Regions from separate parts of the Mesorhizobium sp. M1342 genome, predicted to be linked through region 4. Evidence: predicted binding sites of a transcription regulator. Region 4 holds the regulator's gene; each other region holds the start of a gene.
The links. Region 4 encodes LexA, which represses DNA repair genes until DNA is damaged. Its sites were predicted from a motif close to TGTTCNNNNTGTGTTCNG; they were not measured.
Positions count from the first base shown of each region.

Region 1: dinB (DNA polymerase IV) is a predicted target of LexA. The motif match lies at 3,020-3,037, and genes of this name have one in related genera.
Region 2: recA (recombinase RecA) is a predicted target of LexA. The motif match lies at 2,796-2,813, and genes of this name have one in related genera.
Region 3: NKH06_RS24580 (PA0069 family radical SAM protein) is a predicted target of LexA. The motif match lies at 3,494-3,511, and genes of this name have one in related genera.

Region 1 is NZ_JAMYLI010000003.1:172,495-179,820, reverse strand. It holds gene ada (bifunctional DNA-binding transcriptional regulator/O6-methylguanine-DNA methyltransferase Ada) at 1-174, shown strand, start outside; gene NKH06_RS04095 (hypothetical protein) at 187-414, shown strand; gene NKH06_RS04090 (methylated-DNA--[protein]-cysteine S-methyltransferase) at 518-1,072, shown strand; gene NKH06_RS04085 (2OG-Fe(II) oxygenase) at 1,069-1,812, shown strand; gene NKH06_RS04080 (dihydrofolate reductase family protein) at 1,837-2,436, opposite strand; gene NKH06_RS04075 (winged helix-turn-helix transcriptional regulator) at 2,540-2,956, shown strand; gene dinB (DNA polymerase IV) at 3,067-4,314, shown strand; gene NKH06_RS04065 (excalibur calcium-binding domain-containing protein) at 4,329-4,499, opposite strand; gene NKH06_RS04060 (cupin domain-containing protein) at 4,793-5,815, opposite strand; gene NKH06_RS04055 (FGGY-family carbohydrate kinase) at 5,943-7,326, opposite strand, start outside.
Region 2 is NZ_JAMYLI010000004.1:35,025-42,350, forward strand. It holds gene NKH06_RS04995 (GFA family protein) at 1-32, opposite strand, end outside; gene NKH06_RS05000 (TfoX/Sxy family protein) at 124-447, shown strand; gene NKH06_RS05005 (pseudouridine-5'-phosphate glycosidase) at 653-1,570, opposite strand; gene NKH06_RS05010 (carbohydrate kinase family protein) at 1,646-2,590, opposite strand; gene recA (recombinase RecA) at 2,871-3,971, shown strand; gene alaS (alanine--tRNA ligase) at 4,269-6,935, shown strand; gene NKH06_RS05025 (demethoxyubiquinone hydroxylase family protein) at 6,942-7,326, opposite strand, start outside.
Region 3 is NZ_JAMYLI010000026.1:64,227-71,552, forward strand. It holds gene NKH06_RS24555 (4-(cytidine 5'-diphospho)-2-C-methyl-D-erythritol kinase) at 1-685, shown strand, start outside; gene moaB (molybdenum cofactor biosynthesis protein B) at 672-1,226, shown strand; gene NKH06_RS24565 (GFA family protein) at 1,364-1,786, shown strand; gene NKH06_RS24570 (hypothetical protein) at 1,794-2,768, opposite strand; gene NKH06_RS24575 (glycosyltransferase) at 2,912-3,436, opposite strand; gene NKH06_RS24580 (PA0069 family radical SAM protein) at 3,586-4,740, shown strand; gene rnhB (ribonuclease HII) at 4,892-5,587, shown strand; gene NKH06_RS24590 (F0F1 ATP synthase subunit B) at 5,722-6,213, opposite strand; gene NKH06_RS24595 (F0F1 ATP synthase subunit B) at 6,224-6,823, opposite strand; gene NKH06_RS24600 (F0F1 ATP synthase subunit C) at 6,887-7,111, opposite strand; gene NKH06_RS24605 (F0F1 ATP synthase subunit A) at 7,197-7,326, opposite strand, start outside.
Region 4 is NZ_JAMYLI010000019.1:115,901-123,226, forward strand. It holds gene NKH06_RS20625 (AMP-binding protein) at 1-1,325, shown strand, start outside; gene kynA (tryptophan 2,3-dioxygenase) at 1,322-2,158, shown strand; gene kynU (kynureninase) at 2,238-3,485, shown strand; gene lexA (transcriptional repressor LexA) at 3,897-4,637, shown strand; gene NKH06_RS20645 (ComEC/Rec2 family competence protein) at 4,631-7,081, opposite strand; gene gltX (glutamate--tRNA ligase) at 7,183-7,326, shown strand, end outside.

The sequences.
Region 1 (7,326 bases), on a different contig from region 4:
CGCGCCATCGCCGCCGCTTGCGCCGCCAACAATCATGCCGTCGCCATCCCCTGCCATCGCGTGATCCGCAAGGATGGCGCCCTGTCCGGTTACGCCTGGGGCGTTGAGCGCAAGCGCGCACTGCTGGAGCGTGAGGCGGCGTCCGACAATGCCAACCGGTCAATTCGGGCCTGACCAGGACCGGCAATGCGCGCGATGGCAAGGTCTCCCACCACCGATGCGACCAGCCGGACCCAAGCTGCCGGCAGCCGGCGCGCCGAAGGCTCTAAGTTACTGGTGATGGCGGCCATTGGCGAGATGGTCGATCACGGCAGAGCCGAATGGAGCCGCACCGCGGCCGGCGAGATCGAGCTGCGGTTGTTGACGGGTGAGGTGTTTTTGCTCGGCGAGGTCGCTGTTACTCGTGTCGCGTAGAACGGTTCACCTACCTTCGAAATTCGAATTTGAAAGCAAGCACCGGAGTGAGCGCGAGAAGCCGTCCCTATAGGGTTCACGCACAGACAAAGGAGTAAACGCAATGAACCTCATGCAAACCCAAATGGCGCCGCCGGCGAGCGTCCCCAATGCCTTCGACACCATAAGCTACGCCATCGGTGAATCCGCAATCGGCGACGTCCTGGCAGCGCGCAGCCAGATCGGCGTCTGCGCCATCCTGATCGGCTCGGACGCCGACGCGCTGGAGCGGGACCTTGGCCATTGCTTCCCCGACAAGATACTGGCCGAGGACGAGGCCGCACTGCGCGACGATCTCGCGACAATCGCGCGCTTCATCCAAATGCCCGGCGTCGGCCTCGACCTGCCGCTCGACATGCGCCACGGCACGCCATTCCAGCAACAGGTTTGGGATGTGCTGCGCAGCATCCCGTGCGGCGCCACCATCACCTACACCGCGGTCGCCCGGCGTCTCGGCCAGCCGAACGGCGCCCGCGCCGTGGCGACGGCCTGTGCGGCCAACGCAATCGCGCTGGGCATTCCCTGCCACCGTGTCGTCCGCGCCGACGGCTCACTGGCCGGTTACCGCTGGGGTGTCGAACGCAAACGCGCCCTGCTCGACAAGGAGGCTACGATATGAATGCCCATGCCAAAATTGCCAGATCGGTGATCGAAGCCGCCGAGACGCGCATCGCCGATTACGACTGGCCCGCCCTTGCTGCCGAACTCGACGGCTTCGGCTGCGCGGTGATCGAGAAATTGCTCTCGCCCGAAGAATGCCGGCAGATCGCCGGCCTCTATCCCAACGAAGAGCATTTCCGCAGCCACATTCATATGGCCAGGCATGGCTTCGGCAAGGGCGAGTTCCGCTATTTCCGCTATCCCTTGCCCGACCTCCTGGGTGGCCTGCGCAGCGCGCTCTATCCCAGGCTGGCCGAGGTCGCCAATCGGTGGAACGAGCGCATGGGGCAGGCCATGCGTTATCCCGCGACGCATGCCGCGTTTCTCGATCAGTGCCATGCCGCCGGCCAGACACGGCCGACGCCGCTGCTGCTGCAATATGTGCCTGGCGACTTCAACTGCCTGCACCAGGATCTCTATGGCGACCTCGCCTTTCCGCTGCAGGTGGCGATCCTGCTCTCCGAACCGGGCCAGGATTTCAGCGGCGGCGAGTTCGCGCTGACCGAGCAGCGCCCGCGCATGCAGAGCCGGGTCGAAGTGGTGCCGCTGCGCCAGGGCGACGCCGTTGTCTTCGCCGTCCACAACCGGCCGGTGCAGGGCACCAAAGGCAACTACCGGGTCAACCTGCGCCATGGCGTCAGCCGGCTGCGCTCAGGCATGCGCCACACGGTCGGGATCATTTTTCACGATGCGAAGTGAGCAGGGAGAAGATGGAGGTCCCCCTCACCGCGCCGGCGCATAGCGGCTGACCACCATGCCACAGGCATAGGCCTTCGAGCCGAGCAGCCGCAGGTTCCTAAAACCGCCCTGATCAAAAATCCGGCGGCCCGCTCCCAGCACCGCCGGGTTGATGAAAAGCTGGAACTCGTCGACCAGCCCGGCCGCAATCAGCGCCGACGCGAAACCGGCGCCGCCGAACACCGCCACGTCGCCGCCCTCGCCCGCTTTCAGCGCATTGACTTCGCGCGGCAGGTCGCCGCTGGCCACACTGGTGCGCTCCCAAGCCGGCTCCGAGGCCGATTGCTTGAGCTTGTTGCTGAGCACCACCTTGCGGGAGTCGACGATGCGCTGCGCAAAGGCGTAGAACGGATCGCGCGGAAACTTCTTCGCCGCATTGCCCCAATGGGTGAGATAGCCCTCCTGTGCCATCTTGCGGCTGAGCAGGATGGTATCGACGCCTGCGAAGACGGCGTTGAAGTCCTGCTTCAGCGCACCGTCCCAGGCGCTCTCGTCACCCCACTCCCAGAGCTGCCAGGAATGGTCCTCATTGGCGCCGACAAAGCCGTCGACCGACATCTGCATCTGCAGGACCAGCTTTTTCACCGTCATTCTCCTCATGGCCATCGCAATACAGTTTACATTTGGAACCGTTGACGCAAGGCCAAAACGATGTCAATAGTAAAGTGATTTAAAAATGGAACCATAGATGTCGACGCGCGAAAAATCCGGCTGCCCGATCAACTTGTCGCTCGAACTGATCGGCGACCGCTGGACGCTGCTCATCATCCGCGACATGGCCTTCGCCGGCAAAAGGCACTTTCGCGAATTCCTGCAATCCGACGAAGGCATCTCCTCGCGCACGCTGGCCGAGCGACTGCAAACGCTCCAGAAGGAAGGCATCCTCACCAGAAGCGACGACCCGACGCATGGCTTGAGAACGGTCTACCGGCTGACCGAGGCAGGCATCGACCTCTTGCCGGTGCTGGCGACGCTCGGCGCCTGGGGCAGCAAGCACCGCAAGGCCGACGATAAGCTGGCCAGGATTGCCGACGAACTGGCGGCAGGCGGCGAAGCGGCGCTGGAAAGGATGAAAGCGGCGCTGCGAGCGGAGCATATTGTCTAGGCGGTTGCGTTCAGGCCGAACCGGCATGGCTGTTGCGCCCTTCGCTTGACAACGATCCACCTTTGTTCTTTATTTGTTCCAACCTATCAGCAACTGCGGATGTGCGGTCGATGGAAACGACAGCCACCATCCTGCATGCCGATCTCGACGCTTTCTACGCCTCGGTCGAGCAGTTGCTCGATCCGTCGCTGCGCGGCAAGCCGATCGCGGTGGGCGGCGGCGTCGTGCTCGCCGCTTCCTATGAGGCGCGCGCCTTCGGCGTGCGTGGCGGCATGCCAGGACGCAAGGCGCGCGAACTCTGCCCGCATTTGATCTTCGTCGGCGGCAAGTTCAGCCATTACCAGCGGCTGGGCGACGCGGCGATCAAGGTGCTCGACGATTTTACGCCATTGGTCGAGCGCATCTCCATCGACGAGGCCTTTGCCGATGTTGCCGGCTGCACGCATCTGTTCGGCTCCCCACAGGAGATCGCCACGACGATCCGCAGCCGGGTACGCGCCGAACTCGGCCTGCCGATCTCGATCGGCGTGGCGCGCACCAAGCATCTGGCCAAGATCGCCTCGCAGGTCGCCAAGCCCGACGGGCTGGTGGTGGTCGACCCCGGTAGCGAACTCGCCTTCCTGCACGATCTGCCGGTGGGGCTGATGTGGGGCGTCGGCCCGGCGACCAAAGCGCGGCTGGCGGAAATCGGCATCGAGACCATCGGCCAGCTGGCGAGGACACATCGCGGCGCGCTGACGCGGCTGCTCGGTCCGGCCGCCGGCGAAAAGCTGGCCGCATTGTTCTGGAACCGTGACCCGCGCAAACTGGAGACGAAGCGCCGCGCGCATTCCGCCGGCGCACAATCGGCACTCGGAGAGAGGCCTGCCGTAGCACGGGTCATCGTGCCCACTCTGCTGCATCTGGCCGACCGCGTCGCGAGCCGCCTGCGCGCCAAGGCACGGCCCGGCCGCACGGTGACCGTGCGTGTGCGCTTTGCCGATCTCAGCGCAGTCACACGATCGATCACGCTTGACCAGCCGATCTCGGCGACAACCATCCTGGCCGAGATCGCCGGCGACCTGGTGCGCGGCGTGCTCGCCGACCACCCGCATGACAAAACGATCTCGCTGCTGGCGATCTCGGTCTCGCACCTCGAGGAAAGCTTCGAGCTGCAACTCGAACTGCCGCTCGGCCTCGCCGACGAGAAACGCCGGCCCGGCACCAGGAAAGGCCTGGCACGCTTCGACGCCGACCGCGCCATCGACAAGATCCGCGAACGCTTCGGCAAACAGGCGGTCGGCTACGGCACGGTGGCACTGGAAGCGGCGCGCTCGGTGCCGGATGAATTCAGGGAACTGGCGGAGAAGGAGCTGTGAAGCCAAGGCAAAGGCTATGGGCCGGTACGCGAGTAACGATGGACCCGAACGCCAGTGGAGCTTGCCCCGTGTCGTCGGCTTGCCCCGTGCCAGGGCTCGCAGGCTATGCCGTCATGGTCGGCATCGTGAGTCGGCCAATAGCCAGGTTCGCCCCTGCGGGCGGCCGTGCAGTGGGAACGCGGCAAGGTGCCTCAGCACCGAGAGAGGCGTATCAAACCGAATGCCGACGAAGCCATAGACGATATAGCCCGACAACAGAATGAACGGCGCGAACAAAGCCACCCATCTCAGCCTGCCAAGGCGGCGGTGATAGCGTGAAGGCCATCGCAAGAATGGCAGGAGCATCCCCGCCAACTCCCCCGTTGAAGTGCCCGAACCAGACTAGCGTCACCCAGGTAGGGTGGCAACAACGCCTATCTCCGAACGGTTCTCGCGTTCAGAGCGCGGCTATTTGAGTCGGATATCGACACTTTCAGTTCTACGCTTCGCCATCCCAATACCGCCTAACCCCGGCCATATCGAAAATGCCGTCGCGCCGGCGCAAGGCGTCGACCGCCATCTTGTTGGAATCGGGATAGACGCAGACCTCGTTGGGGTTTTTCTCGCCGATCATCAGATAGCGGCACGGTCCCGTACCGCTGTTGAGGAAGGAATGTCCAACCGCCAGGCCGGCCGGAAAGCAGACATAGTCGCCGGCTTTCATCTCATAGCGCTCCTCGCCAAGCAGCAGCGTCACTTGCCCTTCCAGGATCAGCGCATGCTCTTCTTCCAGCATATGGTAGTGCCTGGGCGCCAGGCGCATGCCGGGGGCCGGTGCCTCGATCAGCACGCCGACATGGTAGTCGGGCCGTCCCAAGGCGGCATAGGTGAGGTGTTTGGACTGACCACCGAACCGCGCCCCCTCGCCTTCCTGTTTCCACTCGACAGCGTCGCTGGCGACCGGCGGGATCGGAATGGCTGCTGCCTTGGTGACACCGGCCGTCACATCCGACGGCAACGGATCGCCGGCGGCGAGGCCGGTGCTCTCACCGTCCCAGTAAGTTCGGGTCGCCGCGAGGTCGAAGATCGCGCGGCTGCCCAGCGCGCGCACGAGCACCTTGTTGGAGGCGGTGTAGACGACCACGTCGTTCGGGTTGCGCTCGCCGACGATGACGTAGCGGCATGGCGCGTCGCTGGTGTTGATCAGGCAATGTCCCGCCGCCGCACCCGCCGGAAAGCAGATGTAGTCGCCGGCCTTCATGGCATAGGCGGCATCGCCGACATAAGCGGTGAGCGTCCCTTCGAGGATGAAGACATGCTCTTCCTCGAAAATGTGGTAATGCGCCGGCGAAGTTTGCATGCCCGCCGGCAGTTCCTCGATCGCCACGCCTACATGGTAGGTTTCTCCAAGCGCGGCCAGCGACAAATGCCGGTAGCGCACGCCGAAGCGCGGCACATCGGACCATTCCGTCCACGGCACCTCATCCGATGCGAATGGCACGGGCGCTTTCTCGTCTGCCATTGGGGCCTCCTGTCGCCCTGCCCTCATCGCACAGTAAGGCTGCGACGGAACAAAGCTGCCAGCTTCCGGCATCATCGCCAAGCGGTGTTCGCCAGGCTCCTGACAAAGCCGGACAGAGGCTGCCCGCTTAGCCCCTGATCGCCTTGCCAGCCTGCTGCAGCAATTCGAACGCCGCGAAGCGCTTGGCGTGCCAGCCGGCCAGCGTTGCGTCGGGATGATAGGTCTCGCCGAGTTCCGACATGCCGGCCATCGCCGTCACCAAGTCCTTGTAGGTTCCGGCGGCGACCGCGCCCAGCATCGCCGAGCCGAGCAGCACCGGCTCCGGCGAGGTCGACGCCACCACCACCATGCCGGTCGTGTCGGCAAGCAGCTGGCGCACCAACGGGCTTTGCCCGGCGCCGCCGCTGACGACGATGGTGTCGACGGCAATGCCCTTATCATGCTCGGCCCGCACGATCTGGCGCGCGCCGTAGCCCAGCCCGCAGACGCCGGCGACATAGAGCCCGATCAGGCTGTCGAGGCTGGTGTCGAGATCGAGCCCGGCAATCAGCGCGCGCGCGTCCGGGTCGGCGAAGGGCGCGCGGTTGCCGAGAAATTCCGGCACGACATGGATATCGCCGACCAGTGCCGGCGTGGCCGCTGCCCCGTTGCGGCTTTGCGCCTGCAGCGACAGCCAGGCGCTGACGCTGAGGCCGTCGGCCTGCGCCCTCGCCGTCGCCTCGCCGCTCGCCGGGTGCATGCGCACCAGATGGTCGATGGCCGCACCCGCCGCCGATTGGCCGCCCTCGTTCAGCCACAGGCCCGGCACCATGGCCGAGAAATACGGACCCCAGACGCCGTCGACGAAAGCGGGCTGCGCGGTCGACGACATGGTGCAGGCCGAGGTGCCGAAGACATAGGCCATGCGCGACAGCACGCTGCCGAACGCGCCGCGCGCCCCGACCGTGCCGACACCGCCGGCATGCGCGTCGATCAGCCCCGCCGCCACGGCCGTGCCGGGGCGCAGGCCCAGATCCGATGCCGCCTGCGCGGTCAGTCCGCCGCCGAGCGCGGCACCCGCCGGCACGATCTGCGTGCCGATGCGCGCGAACCCCTCGTCGGCCAGGCTCCCTAGTCCGATGGTGCGGAAATAGGCCTCGTCCCAGCGGCTTTCATGCGCCAGATAGGTCCATTTGCAAGTCACCGTGCAGACCGAGCGGGCAAGGCTGCCGGTCGCGCGCCAGGTGAGGAAATCGGCGAGGTCCATGAACTGCCAGGCGGCGTTGAACGTGTCGGGCAGGTTTTCGGCCAGCCAAAGGAGTTTCGGCGTTTCCATTTCCGGCGAGATGACGCCGCCGACATAGTTCAGCACCGCCTCGCCGCTGCGGTTGATGCGGCGCGTCTGCTCGACCGCGCGGTGATCCATCCAGACGATGATGTTGCGTTCCGAATTGCCGGACTTGCTTACCGGCAGCGGCACGCCGCCCTCGCCCAGCACCACCAGCGAACAAGTGGCGTCGAACCCGATGCCG
Region 2 (7,326 bases), on a different contig from region 4:
CAGCGGCAGGACCCTTTGAGCAGGACGGGCATGGCGGGAAACTCCGATCGACCTCACACAACCTGTCAGCATGATTTTGGTTGCGGCGATGACAAGGCCAAACGCCGGTGACATGATCGCGGCATGGACAATGAACGCATCGCCGAACTGTTCGAGGGCCTCGGCCCTGTCAGCATCCGCAAACTGTTCGGCGGCAAGGGCATCTATTTCGACGGTGTCATCGTCGCCATCGTGCTGCGCGGTGAGTTGATGCTGAAGGCCGACGAGCAAAGCGCGCCCGAGTTCGAGGCCGCCGGCTGCACGCAATGGACCTATACCGGCTCGCGCCACGGCAAGCTGGTCGCCATGCCCTACTGGGGCGTTCCCGACAGCGCTTTCGATGATCCCGACGAGATGGCGGCCTGGGTACGGCGGGCGTATGCGGCTGGACGGCGGGCGGGGAAGTGATGCCAGCCTTGGGACGGTCGAGGGACACCACCCCCCTCTGGCCTGCCGGCCATCTCCCCCGCAAGGGGGGAGATTGGCGGTTTCACCGTCTGCCTGCTTTTTTCAACGTTGAAGATTGGCAGAGGCGTTGACGACATTCGATCTCCCCCCTTGCGGGGGAGATGTCCGGCAGGACAGAGGGGGGTGCTGTCCCGCCGACGTTGGCCTACAACGCCTTCGCAATCCGTGCCGCCAGCCGCGCGTTGTTTTCCACCAGCGCGATGTTGGTCTTGAGGCTCCGGCCGCCGGTCAGTTCGAGGATTTTCGACAGCAAGAACGGTGTCACCGCCTTGCCGGTCACGTTGAGCGCTTCTGCGGCCTTCTGCGCGGCGTCGATATAGCCCGCCATCTCCTCAGCCGGGATTTCATGGTTTTCCGGCACCGGATTGGCAATCAGCATGCCGCCGGCGAGCCCCAGCGCTGCCCTCGTCTGGTAGAAATGCGCGATCTCTTCCGGCTCGTGCAAGGTCAGCGGCGCGCGGAATGGCGAATGTCGCGACCAGAAGGCTGGCATCGTCTCGCAGCCATGGCCGATCACCGGCACGCCGCGTGTTTCCAGCACCTCCAGCGTCTTTTCGATGTCGAGGATCGCCTTGGCGCCGGCCGAGACGACGATGACCGGGGTGCGCGCCAGCTCGTCGAGATCGGCGGAAATGTCAAAACTCTTTTCGGCGCCCTTGTGCACGCCGCCGATGCCGCCGGTGGCGAACACTTTTATGCCGACCATATGCGCCGCGATCATCGTGGCGGCGACCGTGGTGCCACCGGTGCGCCCTTGCGCCACGGCAAAACCGAGATCGGCGCGCGACAGTTTCATGGCGTCGCCCGTCATCGCCAGCGATTCGCGCTCGCCGTCCGAAAGCCCGATCTTTATGCGGCCGCCAACCACGGCGATGGTCGCCGGCACGGCGCCGCCGTCGGTGATGATCTTTTCGACATCGGCCGCCATGGCGCCATTGTCGGGGTAGGGCATGCCATGGGTGATGATGGTGCTTTCCAGCGCCACCACCGGCCGCCCGGCAGCCAGGGCCTGCGCCACCGGCGCGTGGATGTCGATGAAGGGGCGGGCGGTCTCAGGGGTCATCAGGGTCTCCAATCCGGAATGCAGCGCGTCCGTCGGGACATCAGGCAACATCGTGGCACTATGAATTTGCCGGTCTCATGCCACTTCCCTGGCATCCGGCACAAGAGCCAATGCCTCAGTGAAATCAGCCGCGGTGAACTCCGGAACGGCGTTGGCGCTTTCGATGGCAAGCGTCGCCCCGGCAATGCCTTCGCGCAGTGCTGACCGCAGGGGCAGTCCGCGCAGCAAAGCAGCGACCGTTGCGCCCGCCAGGGCATCGCCGGCCCCGGTGACGTCAGCGACCTTTCTTGGCGGCGGCGGCAGGATCGAGAAGGCGCCGGCTTCATCGAAGCCCAGCATGGGCTCGCTGCCCGCCGTCACCACGCCGCTGACGAGGCCGCTGCATCGCAACCCGTCGACGACCTCGCGCTCCGTGGCAGTCGCGGCGACGCCGGCCAGCACCATGGCCTCGCGCCGGTTCATGAAGACGAGCGAGAGCTCCTTCAGCACCGGTATCAGCCGCGTTACCTTGGCAGGCGAAATTGCAATGGCGAAAACCGGCTTGCCCGTGGCGAGCGCGACCAGCCGTTCCAGCGCCGAAGAGGGCAGGTTGGCGTCGCACAGGATCGCATCGGCGGCAGCGATCACCTCCCGCACCTTGGAGCGCCTGATCTGCTTGGGAAACGCCAAATCATAGAGCGCCATGTCGGCAAAGCCGACGATCAGCTCGCCTTCGCTGTCGATCAGCGCCGTGTAGCTCGGTGTCGTGCGGTCGAGGAAGACCGCCGACAGGTCGGTAATGCCTGCCTCGGCAATGGCTCGCGAAACGGTGTCGGCAGCGGCATCGCCGCCGCGAACCGATATGAGCGACGCGGAGACGCCGCGCCGCACCGCACTGCGCAAAGCGTTGAAGACCCCGCCGCCGACATCCTCGCGCATCGTGCCGGGATTGGAGGCAGCCGGCACGTAAGCGCCGGACACCTGGCCGCGCCGGTCGATATGGGCGCCGCCTACGGCCAGTATTTTCGCGGATTTCAGCATGCCGGCGATATGACCTTTGTTATTCCAGCCGCACAAGCGCTAGGCTGTGCAACGGAGCTTCGCATGCAAGGCGGCGATTCGGCAGATCGAAACAACCGAGCCGTCTGGCCCAACGTGTGGTGCATCCCTGATCGAATCCTTGGACAAAAAAAGAACAAATCCGGATATTGTTTGTTTTTCAGATATTTGACCCCTCTTGCCAAATGAGAACAAAAAAGGTACAAATAGGCAGGGATTACGGATTGTCCGGCCTTCATTGACGACCAAGGGGTGATGTATCATGGCTCAGAATTCTTTGCGGCTGGTAGAGGACAAGGCAGTGGACAAATCAAAGGCTCTGGATGCGGCGCTGTCGCAGATCGAGCGGGCTTTCGGCAAGGGCTCGATCATGCGGCTCGGCGCCAACGATCAGGTCGTCGAGATCGAAACGGTGCCGACCGGCTCGCTTGGCCTAGACATCGCGCTTGGTGTTGGTGGCTTGCCGCGCGGCCGCATCATCGAGATCTACGGGCCGGAAAGCTCGGGCAAGACGACGTTGGCGCTGCACACCGTTGCGGAAGCCCAGAAGAAGGGCGGCATCTGCGCCTTCGTCGATGCCGAGCATGCGCTCGATCCGGTCTATGCCCGCAAGCTTGGCGTTGATCTCGAAAACCTCCTGATCTCGCAGCCCGACACCGGTGAGCAGGCGCTGGAAATCTGCGACACGCTGGTGCGCTCCGGCGCCATCGACGTGCTGGTGGTCGATTCGGTCGCGGCGCTGACGCCACGCGCCGAAATTGAAGGTGAGATGGGCGATTCGCTGCCCGGCCTGCAGGCCCGCTTGATGAGCCAGGCGCTGCGCAAGCTGACCGCGTCGATCTCGCGCTCCAACACCATGGTCATCTTCATCAACCAGATCCGCATGAAGATCGGCGTCATGTTTGGTTCGCCCGAGACCACGACGGGCGGCAACGCGCTGAAATTCTACGCTTCGGTGCGTCTTGACATCCGCCGCATCGGCTCGATCAAGGACCGCGACGAGGTTGTCGGCAACCAGACCCGCGTCAAGGTGGTCAAGAACAAGCTGGCGCCGCCCTTCAAGGTGGTCGAATTCGACATCATGTTTGGTGAGGGCGTGTCCAAAACCGGCGAACTGGTCGATCTCGGGGTCAAGGCCGGTATTGTCGAGAAGTCTGGCGCCTGGTTTTCTTATAATTCGCAGCGTCTCGGCCAGGGCCGCGAAAATGCCAAGCTGTTCCTGCGTGACAATCCCGACACGGCACGCGAGATCGAGTTGTCGATCAGGCAGAATGCCGGGCTGATCGCCGAGAAATTCCTCGAGAATGGCGGCCCTGAGCGCGGCGAAGACGACGGTTTCGAGGAAGAATCCGGCGCCATGTAACAGCTTCGTGCGCGATGCCGGCCGGAGTTCGGCCATAATCGCGTTCTATTATCTCAGGCTTATGTAATTGAGTTCCGCGTTATTGCGTTTCGAAACCGCCGGCCCAGTGCCGGCGGTTTTGCGTTTGGCGGCGAAAACAGGCCCGGTTCGAATGGCCGCAAAGGCCGTGGATTGGACCAATTCCGTGTTTCTGGACAGGGTGAGGCGCGGCGGCTAAAAGGCCAAGTCCTAATCTTCTAAAAACGCAGAGCCCATTTCCGCCGGTTTGCCGGCGGCTCTTCCGAAAAGGCAGCATTCATGAGTGGCGTGAACGAGATCCGGTCGACATTTCTCGACTACTTCCGCAAGGAGGGTCACGAGATCGTCGCGTCGAGCCCGCTGGTGCCGCGCAACGATCCGACACTGATGTTCACCAACGCCGGCATGGTGCAGTTCAAGAATGTCTTCACCGGTTTGGAGAAGCGGCCCTATTCGCGCGCTTCGACCGCCCAGAAGAGCGTGCGCGCCGGCGGCAAGCACAACGACCTCGACAATGTCGGCTACACCGCGCGCCATCTGACCTTCTTCGAGATGCTCGGCAATTTTTCCTTTGGCGACTACTTCAAGGAGCGCGCCATCGAGCTTGCCTGGAACCTGATCACCAGGGAGTTCGGGCTGAACAAGGACAAGCTGCTGGTCACCGTCTATCATACGGACGACGAGGCGGCCGGTTTCTGGAAGAAGATCGCCGGGTTTTCCGACGACCGCATCATTCGCATCGCGACATCGGACAATTTCTGGGCGATGGGCGACACCGGCCCGTGCGGTCCGTGTTCGGAGATCTTCATCGACCGCGGCGAACACATCTGGGGCGGCCCTCCCGGCAGCCCGGAGGAGGATGGCGACCGTTTCCTGGAATTCTGGAACCTGGTGTTCATGCAGTATGAACAGGTGACGAAGGAGGAGCGGATCGACCTGCCGCGCCCCTCGATCGACACCGGCATGGGCCTGGAGCGCATGGCGTCCATCCTGCAAGGGGTGGAAAGCGTCTTCGAGACCGATCTGTTCCGTCACCTGATCGACGCGGCCTCGTCCGCGATCGGGCATGGTCCCGACAAGGAGACTGTCGCGTCCTACCGGGTCATTGCCGATCATCTGCGCTCGTCCTCCTTCCTGGTCGCCGATGGCGTGCTGCCTTCGAACGAAGGCCGTGGCTATGTCCTGCGCCGCATCATGCGCCGCGCCATGCGTCATGCGCAGTTGCTCGGTGCCAACGAACCGCTGATGTGGAAGCTGGTGCCGGCGCTGGTGCGCGAAATGGGTCAGGCCTATCCGGAACTGCTGCGCGGCGAACAGTTGATCACCGAGACGCTGAAGCTCGAGGAGACCAGGTTTCGCAAGACGCTGGTGCGCGGCCTCGGCCTGCTTTCGGAGGCGACCGAAACGCTTCATGCCGGCGACATGCTGGATGGCGAGACGGCCTTCAAGCTCTACGACACCTATGGCTTCCCGCTCGATTTGACACAGGACGCGCTGCGCCAGCGCAGCATCTCGGTCGATCTTGCCGGCTTCACCAATGCGATGGAGCAGCAGAAGGCCGAGGCGCGCAAGCACTGGGCCGGGTCCGGCGACGCGGCGACCGAGACCATCTGGTTCTCCGTGCGCGAGAAGGCCGGCGCCACCGAGTTCCTCGGATATGAGACTGAAGCTGCCGAAGGCATCATCCAGGCGCTGGTCAGGGACGGCAAGACCGTCGACAGCGCCGGCAAGGGCGACGCGGTGGCGATCGTCGTCAACCAGACGCCGTTCTATGCCGAGTCCGGCGGCCAGATGGGTGACACCGGTGTCATCTCCGGCGAAGGGTTCTCGATCGAGGTTTCCGACACGCAGAAGAAGGCCGACGGGCTGTTCGTGCATATCGGCAAGGTTGCCAGCGGCACGGTCAAGACGGGCGCCGCCGTCGAACTGAAGGTAGATCATGCGCGCCGCTCCAGGTTGCGCGCCAACCATTCCGCGACGCATTTGATCCATGAGGCTCTGCGCGAGGTGCTGGGCAGCCATGTCGCGCAGAAGGGCTCGCTGGTGGCGCCGGAGCGTCTGCGCTTCGACATTTCGCACAACAAGCCCATTTCACCGGAAGACCTCGAAGAGGTCGAGCGCATGGCCAACGAGATCGTCGTCCAGAACGGCCCGGTGTCCACGCGCCTGATGTCGGTCGACGATGCCATTGCCGAAGGCGCCATGGCGCTGTTCGGCGAGAAATATGGCGACGAAGTGCGCGTCGTGTCGATGGGCACCGGCGTGCATGGCGCCAAGGCCAACCGGCCCTATTCGGTCGAGCTCTGCGGTGGCACGCATGTCCGGGCGACCGGCGATATCGGCCTGGTGCGTGTCGTGTCGGACAGCGCGGTCGCCGCCGGCGTGCGCCGCATCGAGGCGCTGACCGGCGAAGCCGCGCGCAAACATCTCGACGAGCAGGACCGGCGTTTGAAGGCGACGGCGGCCGTGCTCAAGATTTCGCCGGCCGATGTGCCGGCGCGCGTCGAGACGCTGCTCGAAGAGCGCAAGAAGCTCGAGAAGGAATTGACCGAGGCGCGCAAGAAGCTGGCGCTGGGCGGGGGATCGTCAGCCGATGCTCCAGCCGCCAATGAGACGGTCGCCGGTGTCGGCTTCCTCGGCAAGACGGTCTCCGGTGTCTCGCCGAAGGATTTGAAGCCGCTGGCCGATGCCGGCAAGAGCTCGCTCGGCTCCGGCGTCGTCGTCTTCGTCGGCGCCGGCGAAGACAACAAGGCAAGCGTCGTGGTGGCCGTCACCGACGACCTCATCGGCCGCTTCAGCGCCGTCGATCTGGTGCGCGTGGCCTCCGCCGCATTGGGCGGGCAGGGCGGCGGCGGTCGGCCCGACATGGCACAAGCCGGTGGCCCCGATGCTTCCAAAGCGGCCGACGCGATCGCCGCGGTAAGGGCTGCGCTGGAAGCAGCCTAGCGTTCATCAGGGACGCTTTGCCGCTTTCAGCGCATGCGTCATTCTGCTGGAATCGCCCCAGGTGGACAGCCAGATCAGGCTGTCCGTGGCGACCGAGATCGTCGACCGCAAAAGGTTGAGCAGCGGTCCAGGCGATTTCAGCTGCTCCTCGGCGTGATGGAGATGGGCAAGCTCTTCCTCGCGGATCGCTAGGATGATGCCGTGCAGTTCGCCATCGCGTTCGGCGAGGAAAAACAGCTGATCGTCGAGATGGCGATGCACCGCCGCTTCGACCGCTGCGGTGCAGGCCCAGATGCCTTGCGGTCCGAGCAGGGCGGTCAGAAAACCCAGCAGCCAGCCGCCCCAGCTCCAGAATTGCATCACCCGGCACGGTCGCGACTGCCGCAACGGC
Region 3 (7,326 bases), on a different contig from region 4:
TCTGGTGCTCAAGGCGCGCGATGCCCTGCGGCAGACAGCCGGGCACGAGAGAACACCGCCGGTCGCTATTCGGCTGGAAAAGAACCTGCCGGTTGCCTCCGGCGTCGGCGGCGGTTCGAGCGACGCGGCGACCGTGCTGCGCGGACTGGTGGAGACATGGGCGCTGGACATCGATGGCAGCGAGCTGGCGCGGATCGGCCTTTCGCTTGGCGCCGATGTGCCGATGTGCCTGGCGGCAAAGCCGCTGGTGGCGCGTGGCATCGGCGATGAACTGTCGATGGTGCCGGATTTTTCGGCGCTTGGCCTGGTGTTGGTCAATCCAGGCACCCCGGTGTCGACGGCGGATGTCTTTGCAGCGCTTTCCCGGCGCGACAATGAGGCCTTGCCGCCGCTGCCGCGCAGCATCGATTTTCACAGCCTGCGCAACTGGCTGGAGATCACCCGCAACGATCTCGAGCCCGCGGCGCTGGAGGTGCAACCCGCAATCGGCAGGGCGCTTTCCTGGCTGAACAAGGCCGGATCGGGGTTCTCGCGGATGTCGGGATCCGGCGCGACATGTTTCGGCCTGTTCGAAACCGGCAATGTCGCCAAGCGCGCCGCCGCCGAAATCCGCGGCCGCCAGCCCGACTGGTTCGTTGCCGCGACGCGCAGCATCGCATCGGAGGGCGCAGATGGCCAGAATTGACGAGAGCCGCTCCTTCATTCCCGTGCGCATCGCGGTGCTGACCGTTTCGGATACGCGCAGCCTCGCCGACGACAAATCCGGCCAGACGCTGGCCGACCGCATCACCGAGGCCGGCCATCTGCTGGCGGCCCGCAATATCGTCACCGACGACCGCGAGAAAATCCGCGACACGGTTCTGGCGTGGTCACAGGACAAGAATATCGATGTCGTCATCACCACCGGCGGCACCGGCTTCACAGGCCGTGACGTGACGCCGGACGCGCTGGAGCCGATCTTCGAAAAGCGCATGGATGGCTTTTCGGAAGTGTTCCACCGGATTTCCTACGACAAGATCGGCACCTCGACGATCCAGAGTCGGGCGACCGGCGGCGTCGTCAACGCCACCTTCGTCTTCGTGCTGCCGGGTTCGCCAGGCGCCTGCAAGGACGCGTGGGACGGCATCCTGAAAGCGCAGCTCGACTACCGGCACATGCCGTGCAACTTCGTCGAGATCATGCCGCGCCTGGACGAGCATTTACGGCGCGGCAAATCGGCTTCGTAAAAGCCAGGCAAAGCGTCGGTTCCACGCCGCTTTTGCAGGCAGAACAGCACCGGTGCCTTCGAAACACCATTCCAAACCGAACCTCGGAAAAGTACCTTGCCTGAAGGCGATCATCGCCATCACGACAAGGCAGAACCATGACCACGCATACCGGCGGATGCCATTGCGGCAACATACGCCTTGCATTTTCAACCGAACTCGACCCATCGCAAATCGAAGTTCGCGCCTGCCAATGCTCGTTCTGTGTCAGACATGGTTCGCGCGCCATTGCCGATCCGGACGGCAGACTGACCATCTCGGTCAAGGATGAGGCGCGATTGCGAAAATATCAGTTCGGGCTGAGGACGGCCGACTATTTGATCTGCCGGGATTGCGGCGTCCATGTCGCCGCAATCGCCGGAGAGGATGACGCAAGGGCGATCGTCATCATCAACGCCCTGGACGACCGAGAGCGGTTCAATCAGGAGCCGGCTCGTGTCGACTTCGATGCCGAAAGCCGGGCACAGCGCCAAGCCAGGCGCCGCGCTCACTGGACGCCTGTCGAGATGAGCTTCGGATAGGCAGCTCTCAGCGGATGACCGGCTCGCCATGAAACCGTCGGCGCGACGGCGGCGATACGCCGAAGCCGACTTCCATCATCAGTCGCGGCGTGCGTGCCGGCACGGTGCCCATATGAAAGCCAAAGGGGTCCTCGACGAAGCCGAGACCGGCCTCGCCGGTCAGCGTCACCGGGCTCTGCTCGCCATAGACATCCAGAACCTGTTGCGCGGGATGGCCGACCAGAAGGGTAAGCTGATGCTTGAGGCTGCGGCGCTTGTGGCTGCCCCTGACATAGACATGCGGACCGGTGTCGGCGTCGACCGGCTTGAGGTAGAAGAAGAATTTCAGCATGCGCCAGTCGTCGAGGTCAAAATGATACTTGCCGAGCGAGGCGAGGTTCTTGTCGGCATCCGAAGCGGCACCTGTGGGAAAACTCCACCAGACCCGCGTCGTGATCAGTTTCGCCTGGCCGCCGAGATAGTGCGCGGCAATATCCAGAAGCAGCGGATCGCGCTGGATGGCAAGCGCCGCCGGGCAGTCGAGGATGCGCTCGAAAAAATGCCCGCTAAGCAGCGAGCGGCCAAGGCGTTTCTCGGCCTCGGCATGTTCCCCCGGCATGAATTCGAGACGGCGGTCGAAATTGCCGAAGCAAGGCGTGCGCCCGGCGAAGTCGGCGATCTCTTCATGGATATCAGGCGGCAGGACCAGGCCTGAGAACAGCCCGTCGGAGCGCAACGCATCGACGACCGCTCCCCGTTCGACACCGGCAAACATCGTATCCCCGGCATTGGCGACCGGGCGGGCGCGCTTTGCGCCGAGCCAATGCATGCGGCGTCCGGGCATGGTGCGCGCCAACACGAACATCGGCAGCCAGGCAGGGTTCTCACGCAGGTCCGTCAGATAGGTTGGAATACGCACGGCGATGCGCCGCAGCAGGCTGCCGTTGCGCGCAATGGCCTCGAGACTGGCCGCGCCGGATGTGTCGGGGGTTGAAAGCTTCATTGGGTCCTCGGCTATGAGAGCACCACCGATGCCGCATCGGTGCTCGCCTCTCGGCATGACCCAAACCCAATTCCCGCTTGAACGGAAGCTAACCCCGCGTCAAATTTTGTGCAATGCACAATGACCTGAGCAACTGCAAAAAATCACGTCGAGGGGCGGCGCTCCTGCTTGGCCGGCGCCATCCAGATTTCGGCGTCGAGCCGCTTCGTCGCGAGGCCGCGGGCGATGGCCTCGGCACTGCCGGCGCTCTTTGCCGCGGCCGCCGCCTGACGCTTGCTGATCAGCAATCCGTCGGCCAAGGCGCGGTTTCCCGAAAAGACCCGGGCCAGGAATGGCGTGCGACTGGCTCGCGTGCGCGAAAACCGTGCCGCCATGGTCTGCCTGGCCGTATGGGCGACAACTTCATCGATCCAGCCCTCCACCAGCCGCGCGCCCGGCTCCAGGAGCAGCAACCAATCCCCCTTGGCCTGGCGGATGCCGGCAGCGACACCGCCCGTCACGTACTGACAGCCGGCATGCTCGGCCACATGATGCGTCTGGTCGGTAGAGCCTGTGTCGCAGACGATGACTTCACGCACCACGCCTTCGACCGCGCCGCCAATCAGCGAGGCGAGCGTGCGGGCGAGGCCCTCCTCGTCGTTGCGGGTTTCGATGAGAACACTGAGCATCCTTAGCCGAATAGCGGAAAGCGTCCGGCAGCGCCAGTTTTGCATCGCACCATAGAAAGTTCTTGCTTTGTTCTTATCAACGAAATAGGAATAATTTCATGAGCAGAGCGATTCGACACAACATGGACAGTCCCTGGGAGCGGGCGAAAATGGAACAGATCGTGCGCGCCGACATTGCAGCTTTCGGAGCAGGAAGAGCCGAGATGGCCAACGCGATGGTCGAGCAGAGCGGCATGCGTGTCCGCCCGGACCGCAACCGCGGCAGGTCAGCGGGTATCAATCCGTCCGGCCGGTTCGAGCCGGTCAGCCGGCACGTGTTCGACGATGGCTGGAATTCGCTGGAGGAACTGCCGCCCTTCAAGACCGAAGTGCAGGTCGAGAAGCCGCGCACAATCATCACCCGCAACGAATCGCCCGACATTTCCTTCGACCGTTCCATCAACCCCTATCGCGGCTGCGAGCATGGCTGCGTCTATTGCTTTGCCCGCCCGACGCACGCGTTCATGGGCCTGTCGCCGGGTCTGGATTTCGAATCGAAGTTGTTCGCCAAGCCTGATGCGGCGCGCTTGCTTGACAAGGAGCTTTCGAAAGACAGCTACCAGCCGCGCACCATCGCCATCGGCACCAACACCGACCCCTACCAGCCGATCGAGAAGCAATACCGGATCATGCGCGAAATTCTCGAAGTGCTGGAAGCGCGCGGCCATCCAGTCGGCATCGTGACAAAGTCCGCTCTGGTGACGCGCGATATCGATATCCTGTCACGCATGGCCGAACGCGGGCTCGCCAAGGTGGCGCTGTCGGTGACGACGCTCGACCGTATGCTGGCGCGCACCATGGAGCCGCGCGCGTCGACACCGACCAAGCGGCTGGAAGCGATCCGGCAGCTTTCCGATGCCGGCATTCCGGCGTCGGTCATGGTGGCTCCTATCATTCCGGGCCTGACCGATCCGGAGATGGAACGCATCCTCGATTCCGCACGTGCGGCCGGCGCGCGCGAAGCGGGCTACGTGATCCTGCGCCTGCCGCTGGAGGTCAGCCCGATCTTCAAGGATTGGCTGCTGCGCCATTATCCCGACCGCTACCGCCATGTGATGTCGCTGGTCCGCTCGATGCGCGACGGCAAGGACTACGATTCGGAATGGGGCAAGCGCATGAAGGGCGCCGGTCCCTACGCCTGGCAGATCGGCCGGCGCTTCGAGATCACAGCCAAGCGGCTCGGCCTCAATGCCGAACGGCGCACGTTGCGAACCGACCAGTTCGTTGCCGCCGGAAAAGACCAGGTGCAGCTGACGCTGCTTTGAGAGACAATTCGTCGCGATGGTTTGATCCGTCGCGGCACCAGAATCCCGTCCGGCCTGCCCCGGCCTGCAGACGGTGCCCTCCCGGTCCGGCGCCCCACCCGACCCGGAGGGACTTGCGGAGAATCAGAGCCGATGCGAACCTCGCCGCAACATGGCTCGCGCGCGTTCTGATTCTCCGCCTCTCTTTGAGATCATCGAGAAGCCTGACTTCTCCTTCGAGACGAAGGCGATGGCGGAGGGCCTGTGGCCGGTCGCCGGGATGGACGAGGCCGGCCGTGGCCCCCTGGCCGGGCCGGTGGTCGCCGCGGCCGTGGTGCTCGATCCCGCCAACATTCCCGACGGCCTCGACGATTCCAAACGCCTCAGCCATTTGCAGCGTGAAGCCTTGTTCCTGCGAATTCTCGGCTCTGCGCAGGCGGTCTCAATGGCCTCCATCAGCGCCGAGGGCATCGACGGCAGCAACATCCTCAAGGCAAGCTTGGAAGCCATGCGCCGCGCCCTGGTAGGGCTGTCGGTCCGACCGAAGCTTGCCCTTGCCGATGGACGCGACGTGCCGCCGGGCCTGCCTTGCGCGGGGCGCGCGCTGATCAAGGGCGACCAGCGTTCGCAATCGATCGCTGCCGCCTCGATCGTCGCCAAGGTGATGCGGGACCGCATGATGTGCGGATGCGGCAACCACCACGACCGCTACGGGTTCGAAGTCCATATGGGCTACGCCACGCTTCGCCATCGCACCGCGATCGAAGCGCATGGCCCGGTGGCGCGGCTGCATCGCGTATCGTTTTCGCCGTTCAGGCTGGGTGGCGCTGAAGTGGTTGAAGAAGAGAGCTTTGCTGGGCTGGATTGAACAACGGCGGCGGCGACAAGCCAATCTCCCCCTTGTTGTGGGGAGATTGGCCGCTTCGGCGTCTCACGCACTCTCCAAGCAAAAAAGCCGCCAGGTTGCCCGGGCGGCTTTAATTGTATGGGGGCTGTGAGGGCTCAGTTCAGCTTCGACTTCACGTCCGCGAGCGATGCCTTGAACAGATCGGCACCGGCCTTGGCGTCGATCTTGCCGGCAAGCAGCGCGCGCGCTGCCTCTACGGCGATGTCGACGGCGCTGGCGCGGACTTCGCTGATGGCGTCACGCTCGGCCTGGCCGATCTTCTGCTCGGCAAGCGCGGTGCGCCTGACAACATAGTCCTCGGTCTTCTTGTGCGCTTCGGCGGCAAGCAAGTCGGCTTCGCGCTTGGCGGCGGCGACGATGTCGGCGGCCTCCTGCTCGGCTTCCTTGCGCTTGCGCTGATACTGGCCAAGCAGTTGCTGAGCCTCCTCGCGCAGCCGGCGTGCTTCGTCGAGCTCGTTGCTGATCCTGGCGGCGCGGGCGTCGAGCGCCTTGGCGATCAGGCGAGGCACCTTGATGTAGACGGCAATGCCCAGAAAGATGACCAGGGCAACCGTGGCCCAGAGCGTCGCGAGAGATGTGGCTTCCATGATGCGCTCCTCACCGGGCCACGGATTTGACCGCGGCCGCGATCTCTGCCTTGCTGGCCTTGCCGCCGACCAGGGCTTCGACAATCGCCGAAGCGGTGTCCTCGGCGATGCTGCCGACTTCCTTCATGGCATTAGCCTTGATGGAAGAAATGCGGGCCTCGGCTTCGCCAAGCTTGGCGTCGAGCGCGGCCTCGACCTTCTTGCGAGCGGTGTCGGCCTCGGCCTTGGCCGCGTCATTGGCCTGCTGGCCGATCGCGTTGGCCTTGGTCTTGGCTTCCGCCAGTTCCTGCTCGTAGGCAGCAACGGCAGCGTCGGCCTCGCCCTTCAACTTGGCCGCCTGGTCAAGGTCCTGCGTGATGCGATCGTTGCGGACATCGATGATACCGCCGACGCGCGGCATCACCACCCGCTTCAGGAAGAGATAGAACAGCCCGAAGGTGATCGCCAGCCACAGAAGCTGCGACGGGAACGTCGCCGGATCGAATGGCGGAAACGTGCCATGCGCTTCAGCAGGCACGCTGGTGCTGGAATGCGTGCCGCCTTCCGTCGCAGCGTGGCTGGTATCGGCTGATGGCGCGGACTCTTGCGCAAAGGCAGATGTCACGAACATGGACTATCCCCGAAATTCAGGCCCGCCGCTCGCGCGGCCGGCCTGTCCAATCTTCCCGAGTGCTCAGCCGAACAGGGCCAGAAGCGCGATGAGAAGCGAGAAGATGCCCAGAGCTTCGGTCACGGCGAAGCCGAAGATCAGGCGGCCGAACTGGCCATCGGCAGCCGACGGGTTGCGCAGTGCGCCCGCCAGGTAGCTGCCGAAGATGTTGCCAAGGCCAATGCCCGCGCCACCCATGCCCAGGCAAGCGATGCCGGCGCCGATGTACTTTGCTGCTTCTGCGTCCATTTGTTCAACTCCTTTGGATCTAAAATTCCGTTGCGATTCCATCCGGCGCCAATGTTGGAAATTCCTGGGCCGGAAACTTTTGGACCTAGTGCCCGGGGTGCAGGGCGTCGTTGAGATACATGCAGGTCAACACGGCAAAGACGTAGGCCTGCAGGAAGGCGACCAGCAGTTCCAGTGCCGTCAGCGCCACCGCCATCGCCAGAGGCAGGATAGAG
Region 4 (7,326 bases):
CCATGGTCGCCTGCTGGCTGGCTGCCACCAAGGTTGGCGCCGTGGTCGTCAACACCATGCCGATGCTGCGCGCCGGCGAACTCGCCAAGATCGTCGACAAGGCCGAGATTGCCGTTGCGCTGTGCGACACCAGACTGATGGACGAGATGACTGCCTGCGCCAAGGACAGCGCATTCCTCAAGCAGGTCATCGGTTTCGACGGCACCGCCAACCATGATGCTGAACTCGATCGTGCCGCTCTCGACAAGCCGGTAACGTTCACCGCAGTCGACACCGGCCGCGACGATGTCGCGCTGCTCGGCTTCACCTCGGGCACGACAGGCGTTCCGAAGGCGACGATGCATTTCCACCGCGACCTGCTGATCATCGCCGACGCCTATGCTCGCGAAATCCTGGAGGTGACGCCGGACGACATCTTCGTCGGCTCGCCGCCGCTGGCCTTCACCTTCGGCCTTGGCGGGCTCGCCATCTTCCCGCTGCGCTTCGGTGCGGCGGCGACGCTGCTGGAGCAGGCGACGCCACCCAACATGATCCACATCATCGAGACCTACAAAGCGACGATCTCCTTCACCGCGCCGACCGCCTACCGCGCCATGCTGAAGGCTATGGATGAAGGGGCCGACCTGTCGTCGCTGCGCGTTGCAGTTTCGGCCGGCGAGACCTTGCCCGCTCCGGTTTTCGAAGAGTGGACGAAAAAGACCGGCAAGCCGATCCTCGACGGCATCGGCGCCACCGAAATGCTGCACATATTCATCTCCAACCGTTTTGGCGACATGAAGCCTGCGTCGACCGGCAAGCCGGTGGGCGGCTACGAGGCGCGCGTCGTCGATGACGAGATGCGCGAGGTGCCGCGCGGCACGACCGGCAGGCTGGCGGTGCGCGGCCCGACCGGCTGCCGCTACATGGCCGATGACAGGCAGAAGGAATATGTGCGCGACGGCTGGAACCTCACCGGCGACACCTTCACGCAGGACGAGGACGGCTTCTTCCATTTCGCCGCACGCTCCGACGACATGATCGTCAGCGCCGGCTACAACATCGCCGGTCCCGAGGTCGAGGCGGCGCTGCTGGCGCATCCGGACGTCGCCGAATGCGCGGTGATCGGTGCAGAGGACGCCGAACGCGGCCAGATCGTCGAGGCGCATGTCGTGCTGGTGCAGGGCGTCGCGCCCGACGCCCTCACCACCAAGCGCCTGCAGGACCATGTCAAGGCAACGATCGCGCCCTATAAATATCCGCGATCGGTAAAATTCATCGCCGCTCTGCCCAAGACCCAGACCGGAAAGATCCAGCGCTTCCGGCTGCGCACGGAGAAAATCAATTGAGCCAACCGTACGATCCGGCGTCCGAAGGCGCCCAGATGTCGTTCAAGGAGCGCATGTCCTACAGCGACTACCTGCACCTGGAGAAAGTGCTGGAGGCCCAGACGCCGCTGTCATCGGCGCATGACGAGATGCTGTTCATCATCCAGCATCAGACCTCCGAGCTCTGGATGAAGCTTGCTCTGCACGAGATTGGCGCCGCGATCCGTTCCATCCGCGCCGACCGGCTCGAGCCGAGCTTCAAGATGCTGTCGCGCGTTGCGCGCATCTTCGAGCAGCTGAACAATGCCTGGGACGTGCTGCGGACGATGACGCCCAGCGAATACACCGAGTTCCGCGACGCGCTCGGCCAGTCCTCGGGTTTCCAGTCCTGGCAGTATCGCGCCATCGAGTTCATGGCCGGCAACCGAAACCTGGCAATGCTCGGGCCGCACAAGCATCGGCCCGACCTGAGCGGGAAGCTGGAAGCGATCCTGGCCGAGCCGTCGCTCTATGACGAGGCACTGCTGCTTTTGGCGCGCAACGGATTCGACATCGGTGCCGATGCCAGGCGCACGGACTGGCGTGAGACGCGAACCGAGAATGAAGAGGTGCTGGTCGCCTGGCAGACCATCTACCGCGATCCGCAGCGCTACTGGATGTTCTACGAACTGGCCGAGAAGCTGGTCGACTTCGAGGACTACTTCCGCCGCTGGCGCTTCAACCACGTCACCACGGTGGAGCGCATCATCGGCCTGAAACGCGGCACCGGCGGCACGTCGGGTGCTTCGTATCTGAAGAAAATGCTCGAGGTCGTGCTGTTCCCGGAGCTGTGGACGGTCCGCACCCGGCTCTGACGTCGAAATGAAAACAGGCACACCGAGGGGACGCGCTGTGGCGGAAAACCCTTCGCGAACAACCGGGGACTGACCGACCATGAGTGGAATTCCTGATCTCGCCGCAGTCGAAGCGATGGATGCCACGGATCCGCTGCGGGCCATGCGCGACCGTTTCATTCTGCCGGAGGGGATGATCTATCTCGACGGCAATTCACTGGGGGCAGCGTCTCATGCCGTTTTCAGCGAGCTGCAGCAGGCGGCGACCCAAGAATGGGCCCAGGATCTCATCCGAGCTTGGAACACGGCCGGATGGTTCGAGATGCCAATCGAACTCGGCGACCAGCTCGGACGCCTGATAGGAGCCGCGGCCGGCCAGACCGTTGTCTGCGACACGACATCGACCAACATCTACAAGGTGCTGCACGCGGCGATGGAGATGCGGCCCGGCCGGTCGGCCATCGTCGCCGAAGGTGACAGTTTTCCCACCGACCTGTACATCGCCGAAGGCGTGGCCTCGACCCGGGATGGCGTCCTGCTGCGCCTCGCGGGTGTCGACGCGCCGACCATCGAAGAGCTGATCGACGAAAACGTCGCGGTGGTGCTGGTCAATCACGTCAATTACAAATCGGGTGAACTGCGCGACATGGCGGCGCTGACGCGCAAAGCTCATGCGGCCGGAGCGCTGATCGTCTGGGATCTTTGCCACACCGCCGGCGCCCTGCCCGTCGAGCTCGATCACGCAAATGCCGATTTCGCCATCGGCTGCACCTACAAGTACCTCAACGGCGGTCCGGGCGCACCGGCCTTCATCTATGCCGCGCAGCGCCACCACGGCGATATCAGCCAGCCGCTCAGCGGCTGGTGGGGCCATGCGCGGCCCTTTGCCTTCGAACGGGGTTATGTTGCCGGCACCGGCATCCGCCGCTTTTTGTGCGGCACTCAGCCGATCCTGTCGATGCGGGCGCTCAAAGGCGCGCTTGCCATCTGGAATGACGTCGACATGGCGGCATTGCGAAAGAAGAGTGTCGCGTTGACAGAACTGTTCATCCAGCTCGTCGAAGCCAGGTGCGGCGCCTACGGTCTCACGCTGGAGACCACCCGCGACGCGACCAGGCGCGGCAGCCAGGTGTCGTTCCTTCACGATCACGGCTATCAAATCATGCGGGCGCTGATCGAGCGCGGCGTCATCGGTGATTTTCGTGCGCCATCGACCATCCGTTTCGGCTTCACGCCGCTCTATGTCGGCTACAAGGATGTGTGGCTGGCGGTTGAGGTGCTGGAGGATATTCTGCGCACGGGCGCATGGAAGGACCGCCGTTTCGCGGTCAAGGAAGCCGTTACCTGACGCAACGATCCCCGCGATCCACCGCCGCCGCCCTCACTGCCTGGCAGATGACGGAGGGCTGAATTTCCAGCCACAAATGCCAACAGACGTTGGCGTTTTGGCTCCGTTTCGTTCACGGCAAACGAACGTCCCGAAGATTGATATCGTCCTTTGTGGAGGTCGATAGACTGATAATGCCAAGCCTTGGGTCGAGGATGAGCCACAGGTCATTAACCATAATAATTTCAATGTGAGCAGGCGCATCGCCGTGCCTAGCGCCTGTTGATCGCGACCCGCTGGCAAGCGCCAAATAATTTCAGCAGCCTTAACAAATTCATTAAACTTTAAACGGTTGCAGAACACAACTGGAACAGATAGGGTTTGTTCTGGGTTTGTTTTTCGATTCTGGTTTCAGGTAACCTGGGGGCCGCCATGCTGACGCGCAAGCAACATGAACTGCTGATGTTCATCCATGAACGCCTGAAGGAGAGCGGCATTCCGCCATCCTTCGACGAGATGAAGGAGGCGCTTGACCTTGCCTCCAAATCCGGGATTCATCGGCTGATCACCGCACTTGAGGAGCGCGGCTTTATTCGCCGGTTGCCCAACCGGGCACGCGCGCTGGAAGTGCTGCGATTGCCGGACTCGATCGCGCCCGGTCTCAACGCGGCAAAGAAGTTTTCGCCAAGCGTCATCCAGGGCAGTCTCGGTCAGGGTGGCGCCCTTGGCCGGCAGATCAAGCCGGCGCCTTCGCGGATGCCCTCGCCCGGCAATGATGACGATGCGGTCTCCGCCGTGTCGATCCCGGTCATGGGCCGTATCGCCGCCGGTGTGCCGATCGATGCCATCCAGCATCAGACGCATTCGATCTCGGTGCCGCCGGACATGATCATGGGCGGCGCCCACTATGCGCTGGAGGTCAAGGGAGACTCGATGATCGAGGCCGGTATCTTCGACGGCGACACCGTCATCATCCGCAATGCCGACACGGCGAGCCCCGGCGAGATCATCGTGGCGCTGGTCGATGAAGAGGAAGCGACGCTGAAGCGGTTCCGCCGCAAGGGCGCTTCGATTGCTCTCGAAGCCGCCAATCCGGCCTATGAAACCCGTATTTTCGGCCCGGACAGGGTCAAGGTGCAAGGCAAGCTCGTCGGCCTGATCCGCCGCTACTGAGGCGGCTGTGGGTTGGCCGCTGGCTTCTCCGGTTTCTTGAAGGGTGCCAGCCCCCTTGCCTCACGAGAGTATTTGCGTTGCGTGTGCCAGGGCCGATATGGGCTGTCCACCGCGAAGCTGATCGTCGCCGGCGTGGTCGCCGATTGGCGATCGAAGAAGACCGCGGCACTGCCTTTGCGAGCCAGTTGCCGCTTGGTGATGACGAGAACCAGCGGATTGTGACAGGCGTCATACGCGGTGGCGTCATTGATGACGATCAGCTCGGCGAAGCCGCAGGCTTTCCAGGCGTCCTTGCGGTCCTCGACATAGGCAATGATCGCACCGGACATGTGCCTGGCCACGCAAACGCCTGAGGAGCAATAGAACGGCGATCCCGGCGGCAGATCAACGGCATCCGCGACATCGAATTGCCCATCGCTGTTGTCGAACACCTCTGGCACGACGATGGTTTCTGATGTCAGGGCGCGTTTCCAGTTGTCGACGGTGAATTCGTTCGGCCGTTCCCGGCTGACGGCAAGCTCGCCGCCACCGATCGGCAACGCCACCAGCCGGGCGTCTTCCGAGATTAGCACATCCGGCGTGCGCGTATCCGAGACGGTCAGCAAGCCTGCCAGCGCGAATGGCAGAGCAGCGAGCCGCAGCCAAGTTGTCGCCATTGTCGCGATGACCAGGGCAATTGCCACCAACAGGACCGACTGCTGCGAAATCAGCCCGACCCCATCGACAGGCGAACGCTCGGAGATCCAGCCTGATATGGCGATCATCATCGTCAGGCCCTTACCCATCAGGTAGAGAGCCGGCCAATCCAATCCGAAAGGCATCAACAGCGCGCTGGCGACGGCCAGGAACATGACGACGGTGACGATCGGCATTACCGCGAGATTGGCAAACAGGCTGAGCGGCGAGACACGCTGAAAATGCCAGATGGCAAACAGCGTCGTCGCGCTTCCCGCGATGATCGAGGTCATGGCAAGGCCGGTTGCCGCCAGCAGGAATTTTCGCGTCAGGAAACCTGGCATGGATCGCTTTGGCGGCGGCGGTCTAGCTTTTCCCGCGCGGTGATCGGCCCAGCCGGCATAGGCGCCGACCAGAGCCGCGGTCGCGGCGAACGACATCTGAAAACTCGGGCCGACCACCTCATGCGGCGACACCACGATGACGGCGATCGCCGAGATCGCCAGATTGCGCATGGTGAGTGCTGCTCGATCGAACAGCACGGCAATCAGCATCACCGCCAGCATGATGAAGCTGCGCTCGGCGGCAACGACGACTCCCGAGATGATGAGATAGGCCGCGATCGAGAACAGTGCGGCGGCGGCGGCATACTTCTTGACCGGGCGACGCGCGGAAAAGTCGGGAAACAAGGCGAAGGCGCCGCGCAGCAAACCCATGATGGTGCCTGCGACCAGAGCCATGTGCAGTCCCGAAATGGAGATGATGTGGTAGATGCCGGTACGTCGCATCGCCTCATTGATGTCATCGGGAATGCCGGCGCGCACGCCGACGATCAGCGCCGCGGCGATCTCGCCTTCGGCGCCGCCGACGCTCGCCCTGATATGGTCGGCGATGCCTTCACGGGCATTTTCCACGCTAGAGGAAATTCGGGCCGGCAGCGGCATGTCGCCGTCATCGTTGACGACAAGCTTTGGATTGCCGAGAAAGAACCCGCTGCCACCGATGCCGGCAAAGTAGCTGTCGAAGGAGAAGTCATAGCTGTCCGGCCGCACCGGCCCGGTCGGCGGCAAGAGCTTGGCATATCCGGTGATGAGGGAGCCAGCGGTCACGTCAGCCGGGATCTTGCGTGCCGAAAGCCGCACCCGTTCCGGCGCATAGCGCAGTTTCGGTCTTGCGGTCGATGTCACGTCGATGGTCAGCCGGATACGGCCGGTTTCCATCCGGTCGAGCGAGACGACGCGGCCGGTGACTTGCGTCGAAATTTCCGAGCCCAACATTTGTGTGCCCGCACGCCACGTCTCGACCTTGGCAGCAAGCAGTCCTAGGGCGCACAAAAGTGCCGCCATGAAACACAGATGGGTCTTTGGCCATGAGCGCGAGACCAGCGCACAGATCCCCGTCAGAATGACAACCGCGACAGGTCTCGCAAAGTCGGGTTCAGCCGTCAGCGAAAAATAGCCGATCGCTCCGATCGCCAGGCAGACCGGCACCAGCAGGAAGGCCACGCCCCGGTCGAGTTCCAGGCTCGCCGCCGTGTTCACGCTGTGGCGCAGGCGAGGCAGTGATGTCAGGCTGATTTGCCGGCGCACGCGAACGATCCTGCCGGTTTCGGCAACAGGAACAGAGGCGGCGACATCCGCTTGTAACGGCGCTTGGCCGGGATCCGGCAGGAGGGGCGACGGCAATGGCAGAGGCGCAAAGAGGGACCGTTCGCTGACGCCGATGGCAGCGTCCTCGCCCTGATCCGAGCCCCAGCCTCGTCCAGCCATCGGGTCTGCCCCTTGCGCCCTCGACACCCTATGCTACATGAACGCCGGGCGCGCGAAAGTCCGCGCAACCGCACCCGCTTCAGATGGTTTCCGAGAGTTCCATGTCCGACAAGGTCGTCACCCGTTTTGCCCCCTCGCCCACCGGCTATCTGCACATAGGCGGCGCGCGCACGGCGCTGTTCAACTGGCTGTATGCAAAGCACACTGGCGGCACGATGCTGCTGCGCATCGAAGACACCGACCGT